DNA from 2 places in the Janthinobacterium sp. PLB04 genome. Region 2 is predicted to be linked to the other one. Evidence: predicted binding sites of a transcription regulator. Region 2 holds the regulator's gene; the other holds the start of a gene.
What was found. Region 2 encodes sigma-54, which starts transcription at its own class of promoters, with help from an activator protein. Its sites were predicted from a motif close to TGGCANGNAANCTGCTTT; they were not measured.
Positions count from the first base shown of each region.

Region 1 (4,211 bases), 2.5 Mb from region 2:
TGCAGATGGACTTGCTGCCGGGCCTGTATTGCGCCGCGCATTTCATGCTGCTGGCCGATGCGCCGCCGCGCCACATCGACGATTACGTGGCGGCCGGCCGCGCCATGCAGCGCTTCTGGCTGACGGCCACGCAGCTGGGCCTGCAATTGCAGCCGGAACTGACGCCGCTGATCTTTGCTCGCTATGTGCGCGAACGGCGCACTTTTTCGCGCACCGATGGCATGCAGGAGCTGGCGCAGGAGCTGGCCGCGCAATGCCAGGCCGTGCTGGGCGCCACGGCGGTTGAGCGGGCCGTGTTTCTCGGGCGCATAGGCGCCGGGCCGGCGGCCAGTGCGCGCTCGCTGCGCCGTCCGCTGCAAGACTTGCTGGTGGCGCCAACGGCGGGGCAGTGAGGCGCGCGTGACGCCATGCATGCGCCTCAGCCTTGTCGGCGCCGTGGCGCCAGGCTGGCCAGCGCTGCCAGGCCAGCCGCCATTAGCGGCAAGGTTCCCGGCAGCGCCACTGGCGTGACGCCTGGCACGTAGACCAGTTCGGAACTGTTCAGCATGTTCAACACCAGCGTGTAGTTGCCCGCCACCAGGTGATCCGTGACGGCGCTGTACTGCCCGCCGCACGTCGTGCCGATGCCGGTGCCTGTGGGTGCGCCGCAGCCGCTGGGGTCGTAGGTGAACATGCTGCCGCTGGTGAGCGGCGTTTGCGCGTAGCCGGTATTGAGGTTGGCGGCATCGGCCAGTTCGGTGCCCCCCAGGATGCCGGAACCGAGGTTGCCGTCGGGCGCCCAGCTGAAGACGATCTGGCCATGTTCATCGATGATGCTAAACGTCATCGCCATATTCGTGGTGGCCGCCGAGCCTGTGCCGGCCAAGGCGTCCAGGTACAGCTGCATGAAGGGCAGGGCCTGGAAGTCGAAGGCCATGGTTGCGCCCGGTTGGCCGACGACAAAATTGACGGTCATCGCGGTGCTGGAACCATTGCGTCCCGAGGCGTCGGCGCTGCCGCCGCCCGCCAGGAAGGTTTCTGCCGCGTTTACGGTGTGTGTGCTGGTCGAGCCCGGTGGAAAGGGGGGGATTTGCGAGGTGACGATTTGCGCCTCGCCGCGCGCATACGAGGCATTGCCCATGCCTTGCCGGGTGAAATCATTCTCTCCCTTGGTGACGGCGCCGCGTGTCGCTTGCGGCGCGTCGATCTCATTGCTGCCGCCCTTGATGATGCTGCTGCCGTTGAGCGTGGCGGTGGTGCGCGACAGGTCGATGTTGCTGAGCAGGGAGACGGAGCCGGAGGGATTGCTGATGACCAGGCCAAAGACACTGGTGTACGAATAGCCGTAGGCGGCGGCGCTGGCGGTGCCGCTGCTGGCCAGCAGCAGAAAGGCTAACAAGACCATTGGCAGTCGGGTGCAAGAAAATGTAGTCATGAAAAATCCTCATCTCCTGATCGGCCGCGTTGTAAGGAAAACCGACAGGCTTGCCACATAAAAAAGGCGAGGAGAGCCTCCTCGCCTGTGAATCCCCCTGTTGCCTGGTTCAGGCGGCAACCTTGCGACGACGGGCATAGCCCAGGCCAGCCAGACCCAGGCCCAGCAGAGCCAGGGTGCCGGGCTCAGGCGCGGCCTGTTTCACCAGATCCACGCTTTCCACCGCATTCAGGGTCAAGGTGTAGTTGCCGGCTGTCAAAGCATTGCTGACGGAGCTGAAGTTGCTGCCGCACGCGGTGCCGACACCGGTGCCCGTGGGCGTGCCGCAGCCGGATGGGTCGTAGGTGAACAGATTGCCGCGCGTGAGGAAATTGGTCGCCAGGCTGGTGTTCAGGTTGGCGCCATCGGCGTTTTCCGTGCCGCCCGAGATGCCCGAGCCGATCACGCCATCGGGCGTCCAGTTGAACACGGTTGCGCCGGTCGCATCCGTGATGGTGAAGGTGACGACCAGGTTGGCCGTGGCGGTGGATAGCTGCCCGACCGTGCTTTGCAGGAAGACCTGCATGAAGGGCGAGGCCAGGAAGTCAAAGCTCAGCGTTGCCGTGGGCGAACCGACGATGAAATCGACGGAGAAGCCCGTGGTCGAGCCATTGCGCCCGGACGCATCGGCCGTGCCGGCGGGGCCGTCCAGGTGGGCTTCGGCCACGTTCACCACCTGGGTGGAGGTGGAGCCGGGCGGGAACGAAGGGAACTGCGTGCTGACGATCTGCGCATCGCCGCGCGAATAGGTGTTGATGGGGCCTTGCTGCGTGAAGTTGTTCTCGCCTTTGGTGACGGCGCCGACGTTGGCGCGGAGGGCATCGAGCGAGCCGGCGCCGCCATTGATGACGCTTACGCCATTCAGGGTGGCCGTGCTGCGCGAGATGGTGGTGCTGTTGGCCACCGTGATCTGGCCCGTTGGCACGCCGATCACAAGGCCGAAGATGTTGTTGTAGGAATAGCCGTAGGCGCCCGCCTGTGCGCTACCTGCGGCGCACAGCATGGCCAGTGCCGCAGCGGCCGGGAGCAGTTTCAGTTTCGAGAGTTTCATTGTATTCACCTCGTGGTTGAGTGAGTCTGGAAGTCTTGCTGAGTCCTGTCGGCAGGTGCTCATGGCCAGTACCTAGCGACTTCCATGCCAACGCATGAGGCCCTTTTGAAATCAATGACTTGGCGTGTTTTTGTTGATGCGGTGCAGGCTTTGCCGGACTCGCTGTAAGAAAAACCGACGCTACCCGTCAAGGCTGGCTGCCTTGCGGCAACGAGCCCAGCAGGGCGTGCACATGGGGTAGCAAGCGTTGCCCTGGCACATAGTCGCGCATGGCGGTGGCCAGCTGGCGCGCCGCCAGCTTGGCCCGGCCATCGTCGAGCATGCGCGTGGCGGCATGGCGCAGGGCGGTTTCCTGGAAGCGGTCGGCGCGCAGCAGCAGGCCGGCCCCGGCCTCCGTGATGCCGTGCATGTTGAGGAATTGATCGAGGTTGCCGGCGATACCGATGACGGGTACGCCCGCCGTCAGCGCCTGCTGGCTGGTGGGGCTGCCGCCGTTGCAGATCACCAGGCTGGCACGCCGCGCGGCCGCGTCGCCCGGCAGAAAGGGCGCGACATAGGCGTTCGGCGGCACGGCGTCGACGCGGATGGTGCCGGCCGTGGCTGCCAATACGGTGACAGGCAGGGGCGCCAGCGCGCGCAGCACGCGCGGCAGCAATTGCCCTTGGCCGGAACTGCCCAGGGTGACATAGATGATGGGCCGTCCGCTGCTCAGTTCCGGACGCTGCCACCAGTCCGGCAAGTCGAGCGGCGGCGCCCAGATGATGGCGCCCAGATAGTCGTGCGTGGACGGCATGGCGTGCGGCGGGAACAGTTGCGGAATATCCGCATACAAGGTGCGGTCGGCATCCGTATAGATGCGCCGCAAGTCGCTGCCCAAGGATGGCAGGCCGTGATTGCGGCGCACGCGGTTCAGGGGCACGGCATGCGAGGCGAAGGCCAGCGGGCGGATCAGGCGGAACAGGGGGGCGGCCAGCCAGATGGGCAGCAGGCTTGTCAGGGGCAGGCTGGGCACCGTGTAGTGCTGGCGCACGTACGGACTCCAATAGGCATTGCTGAGCGTAATGTAGGGAATGCGCTGCAGGCGCGCGCTGACCGACAGCGACAGGCGGAAGTCGCCGATCACGAGGTCAGGCCGGACGGCATTGAGCAGTCGCAGATCGTCTTCCACATACGCGTGCAGGGTGCTTTCTGTATAGACGGGTTTGCCGTCGGCCAGCGCCTGCAGGAATTGCAGCGATGAAATACTGTCGATGCGCCAGCGCCGGAAGGTGGCTTGCTTGAAGCAGAAGTCGTAGCCATCGGCGCAGGCAAAATGCACCTCATATTCTTCCTCGTCCAGACCCTGGGCCAGGCTCAGAGGGCGGCCGACATGGGCCAGGGTCACTGCCTCGGCCATAAAGAGGATTTTCTTGCGCGCCATGGGGATCGCTTGCACTCGCAGGAGGAGATACCTGCCAGGTTGGAGTGGCGCCACGCTGTTTAGTTCCCCTTGGCGTGCCACTGGCGGGCGCCAGGATTTGGCCGCATCGGCTACAGTGGGGCAAAGGAGGCCACCATGCAGCCACAATTCCGTCTTGCCCCGCTGCGTGCGCACAGCACGCCCGAACCCGATATGCCGCCGCCGCCGGAAGGCGATCCCGTCACGCCGCCGCCGGAAACGCCGCCCCACATCGATCCCGTGCCCGTCGAGGAGCCGACGCCGCCGCC
Region 1 is NZ_CP088968.1:4,705,418-4,709,628, reverse strand. Features, by position in the region: gene LSO07_RS20730 (nitroreductase family protein) at 1-392, shown strand, start outside; gene LSO07_RS20725 (EDSAP-1 family PEP-CTERM protein) at 419-1,384, opposite strand; gene LSO07_RS20720 (EDSAP-1 family PEP-CTERM protein) at 1,524-2,504, opposite strand; gene LSO07_RS20715 (glycosyltransferase) at 2,692-3,924, opposite strand; gene LSO07_RS20710 (hypothetical protein) at 4,060-4,211, shown strand, end outside.
Region 1: a site for sigma-54 is predicted at 2,577-2,594, ahead of LSO07_RS20720 (EDSAP-1 family PEP-CTERM protein). Genes of this name have one in related genera too.

Region 2 (4,211 bases):
TTGGCAGGGTTCCAGCGCGGTGCATTGTCCTTGTCGACCACCAGCGCGCGCACGCCCTCGAGCACTTCGCCATGTTCGAAATTATGACGTACCACCGTGCGCTCCAGGCGCAGGCAATCGGCCACGCCCAGGTGGGCGCCCCGCTGCAGCAATTCCAGGGTCACCGACATCATCAAGGGCGAACGCAGGCGCATGGCCGCCAGCGCCTTGGCCGCGAACGCGCTGTCATCCTGCGCCAGCGAGGCCATGATGGCGGCCACGGAAGGGGCGCTGAAATGGCGGTCCAGCGCCGCGCGCGCCGTGGCCAAGGGAGATACCCCCGCCTCGGCCTGGAAAGGCGCCGCCAGCGCCTTGATGGCCACCGGCAAGGCCTCGCCCCGCGTCGATTCGAACAGGTCCAGCAGCGCCCCCATCTGCGCCTCAGGCACGTAGACATCGGCCAGCCCCGTGTACAGGGCATCGGCCGCGTTGATCGTCAAGCCCGTCAAGCCCAGGTACAGGCCCAGCTGGCCGGCCAGGCGGGATAGAAAATAACTGCCGCCCACGTCCGGAAACAAGCCGATATTGACTTCCGGCATGGCCATGCGCGTGCGGCCCGTCACGATGCGCAGGCGGTTGCCCGGCCCGGCTTGCGCCACGCCCATGCCGCCGCCCATCACCACGCCATCCATCACGGCGATATACGGTTTCGGGTAGAAATGAATTAAATGATTTAAAGCATATTCTTCCGTAAAGAAATCTTCCAGCAAGGCACTGCCGCCTTGCGGCGTGGCCAGGCCCGCATCGTAAAAGAAACGGATGTCGCCGCCGGCGCACAGGGCTTTTTCACTGCTGGAGCGGATCACCACGGCATCCACCTGCGGATCGTCGCGCCAGGCCAGCAAGGCCGCGCTCAGGGCGCGCACCATCTCCAGCGACAGGGAATTCAAGGCTTTCGGACGGTCGAGCACGATATGGCCCGTGCGGTTGCGGATGGAAGTCTGGACGAAATCGCTCATGGCAGGCAGGAAAGAAGTGAAAGTGCAAACATTTTAGCCCCTGCGCGGCGAACATTGCGCTCAAAAGGTCCAGGCGCAAAAAAGGGCGCAAGATGTGCGCCCTTAGTTGATCACAACTGCTGGAAGCGGGTGGCCTTAGACGGCGACGACGGCTTCTTCCTCGGAGTTGTCTGGCAGATGCTTGATCGCCTCTTTACCGTGCCCTTGCACTTTGGTTTTGTATTTCATCACTTGCCTATCGAGCTTGTCGATCAGGGTATCGATCGCGGCGTACAGGTCGTGCGCCAAGCTTTCCACATAGACAGTCTTGCCGCTCAAACGCAGGTTGACTTCAGCCTTTTGACGTTTTTCTTTCTCTTTGAGGTTATCCACGGTCAGAATCACGGCGATATCGATGACTTGATCGAAATGACGTTTCACGCGCTCCAGCTTCGTTTGTACGTATTCACGGATGGCTGGTGTCACTTCGAGATGATGTCCGCTGATGGTGAGATTCATACACACTCCTAAAGATGATCGGGTTCGTGCGGTCCATCCTATCCGGCCCGCAGAGGAACCGAAAAAAACTTACAAACACTTACGCAGGCTCACTGGCGGAATTTTCAACGCTTCCCGGTATTTGGCAACAGTACGTCGCGCAATCACCATGCCTTGTTCCCCCAGCATGTCCGCAATCTTACTGTCGGATAAAGGATTTTTAGGGTCTTCTGCTCCTGTCAGTTGCACGATCAATGCCCGTATCGCCGTCGATGACGCTTCGCCCCCCGCTTCGGTGGCGACGTGGCTACCAAAGAAATATTTCAACTCGAACATGCCGTGCGGGGTCAGCATGTACTTTTGAGTTGTTACCCGCGAGATAGTACTCTCGTGTAAACCTAGTGTATCAGCTATTTCACGGAGCACAAGGGGACGCATGGCAACGGCCCCATGCGAGAAAAAGTTCTTTTGTCTTTCTACTATCGCCTGCGCCACGCGCAGGATCGTGTCGAAGCGCTGACGCATATTCTTGATCAGCCACTTGGCTTCCTGCAACTGTGCGCCCATGGCGCCCTCGCCCTTGCCCTGCTTGAGCAAGTTGGCGTACATGGCATTGACGCGCAGGCGCGGCATGACATCGTTGTTCAGCGTGACTTGCCAGCCATTGCGCGCGCGCTTGACGACGACGTCGGGCACCACGTAATCGGACACGTCCGAGGCGAACACGGCGCCCGGATGCGGATTGCACTGGCGAATCACCGTCTGCGCTTCGCGCAAGTCTTCATCGTCGCAATCGAGGGCTTTTTTCAGCTTGTTGAAATCGCGCTGGGCAAACCAGGCCAGGTGCTTTTCCACGATGACGAGGGCCATGCGGCGCGTCACCATGGCGATGTGCGGCAAGCGCTTGATTTGCAGCGCCAGGCATTCGGAAGCATTGCGCGCGCCCACGCCGGGCGGATCGAAACTTTGCAAGAGAGACAAGGCCGTGCGCATCTCGTCGGCGTCGATTTCCAGCTCTTCCGGCAGGCGCGCCAGGATGTCGTCGAGCGACTCTTCCAGGTAGCCATTGTCGTCGAGCGCGTCGATGATCAGCTCGACCAGCGCGCGGTCGCGCAATTCAAGCACCGTCACGCGCATCTGCTCCATCAAGTGTTCGCGCAGGGTGCAGTGATGGGCTTCGAGTTGCGGGCGCGAATCCTCGTCGTCGGGCGCCTTGCCGCGGCTCGCCTCGCTCCAGTCGCTGTCGCCGCCATCCGCAGCGGCCGGACCCTCGCCGGCATCGCCATCAAAGGTTTCCGCTTCGGCCGGCGCTGCGGGCGCTTCCTGGCCCGGCGGCTGGGGCGGCGCTTCGGCCGGCGCGGCCGTGGAACTCAAGGCGCCATCGGACAGCAGGCGCAGCGAACGGTCGAGCGGATCATCGAGGCGTTCGAGCAAGGGATTGTCCGTCAGCAGTTGCTCTAGTTCCTGGTGCAATTCCAAGGTAGACAATTGCAACAGGCGTATCGATTGCTGCAACTGCGGCGTCAGTGCCAGGTGCTGCGAAGTGCGCAGCTGCAATGATTGTTTCATTGGCTTACATGCGGAAGTGTTCGCCCAGATAGACCCGGCGTACCGACTCGTTCGCGATGATGTCGTCGGGGCGTCCCGACGCCAGTACCGAGCCCTGGTTGATGATGTAGGCACGGTCGCAGATACCCAGCGTCTCGCGCACATTATGATCGGTGATCAGCACGCCGATATTGCGCTCCTTCAAGAAACGCACGATGCGCTGGATCTCGATCACGGCGATCGGATCGACGCCGGCGAACGGTTCGTCGAGCAGCACGAAACGGGGATCGGTGGCCAGCGCGCGGGCGATTTCCACGCGGCGGCGCTCACCGCCCGACAGGGACAGGGCCTGGTTCTCGCGCAGCTTTTCAATCTGCAAGTCGGCCAGCAATTTATCCAGGCGCACCTCGATCTCGGCCTTCGTCAGCGGACGGCCTTCGACGGTCTGGATTTCCAGCACGGCGCGGATATTGTCTTCCACCGTCAGCTTGCGGAAGACGGACGCTTCCTGCGGCAGGTAGGACAGGCCCATCTGCGCGCGGCGGTGGATCGGCAGGCTGGAGATGTCCACGCCGCTGATATCGATGCTGCCGCCATCGGACGGCACCAGGCCGACGATCATGTAGAACGAGGTGGTCTTGCCGGCGCCGTTCGGGCCCAGCAAACCCACCACTTCGCCGCATTCGACTTGCAGCGAGACATCATGCACGACTTGCCGCTTGCCATAGGTTTTTTGCAGCCCGCGAACGATCAGGGTGCTGCCGCAACGAGTATTGTCCATTATTTCTTTCCTGGCGCAGGCGTGGCCGGCGCTTTCTCCGCCGCCGGTGCCTTGGTTTTCGGCTGGATCACCATGCGCACGCTGCCGCCATCCGGGGTGCTGGTGCCGCTGTTGGAATTTTCCATCGCAAACACTTCCTTGCGGCTGTCATACGAGATGAAGGCGCCATTGGCCACGTCGGTCACTTTCGTGCCTTCCAGGCGCGTCAGCTTGGCCCTGGAAAACAGTTTCACCACTTCCGTCTTGTTGTCGTATTCCACGCGCTCCGCTTCGCCTTCCACCCACAGGTCGCCCGCGCCATCGCGCTTCTGGCGGAAGGTGGCGAGCTTGCCGGGATCGGCCCAGAAGGTAATGAACTGGTAGCCTTGCGGATCTTCCGTGATCACGGCGCGGCCCGCCTTCATGGT
Region 2 is NZ_CP088968.1:814,542-818,752, reverse strand. Features, by position in the region: gene LSO07_RS03515 (enoyl-CoA hydratase/isomerase family protein) at 1-998, opposite strand, end outside; gene hpf (ribosome hibernation-promoting factor, HPF/YfiA family) at 1,134-1,496, opposite strand; gene LSO07_RS03505 (RNA polymerase factor sigma-54) at 1,566-3,044, opposite strand; gene lptB (LPS export ABC transporter ATP-binding protein) at 3,049-3,804, opposite strand; gene lptA (lipopolysaccharide transport periplasmic protein LptA) at 3,804-4,211, opposite strand, start outside.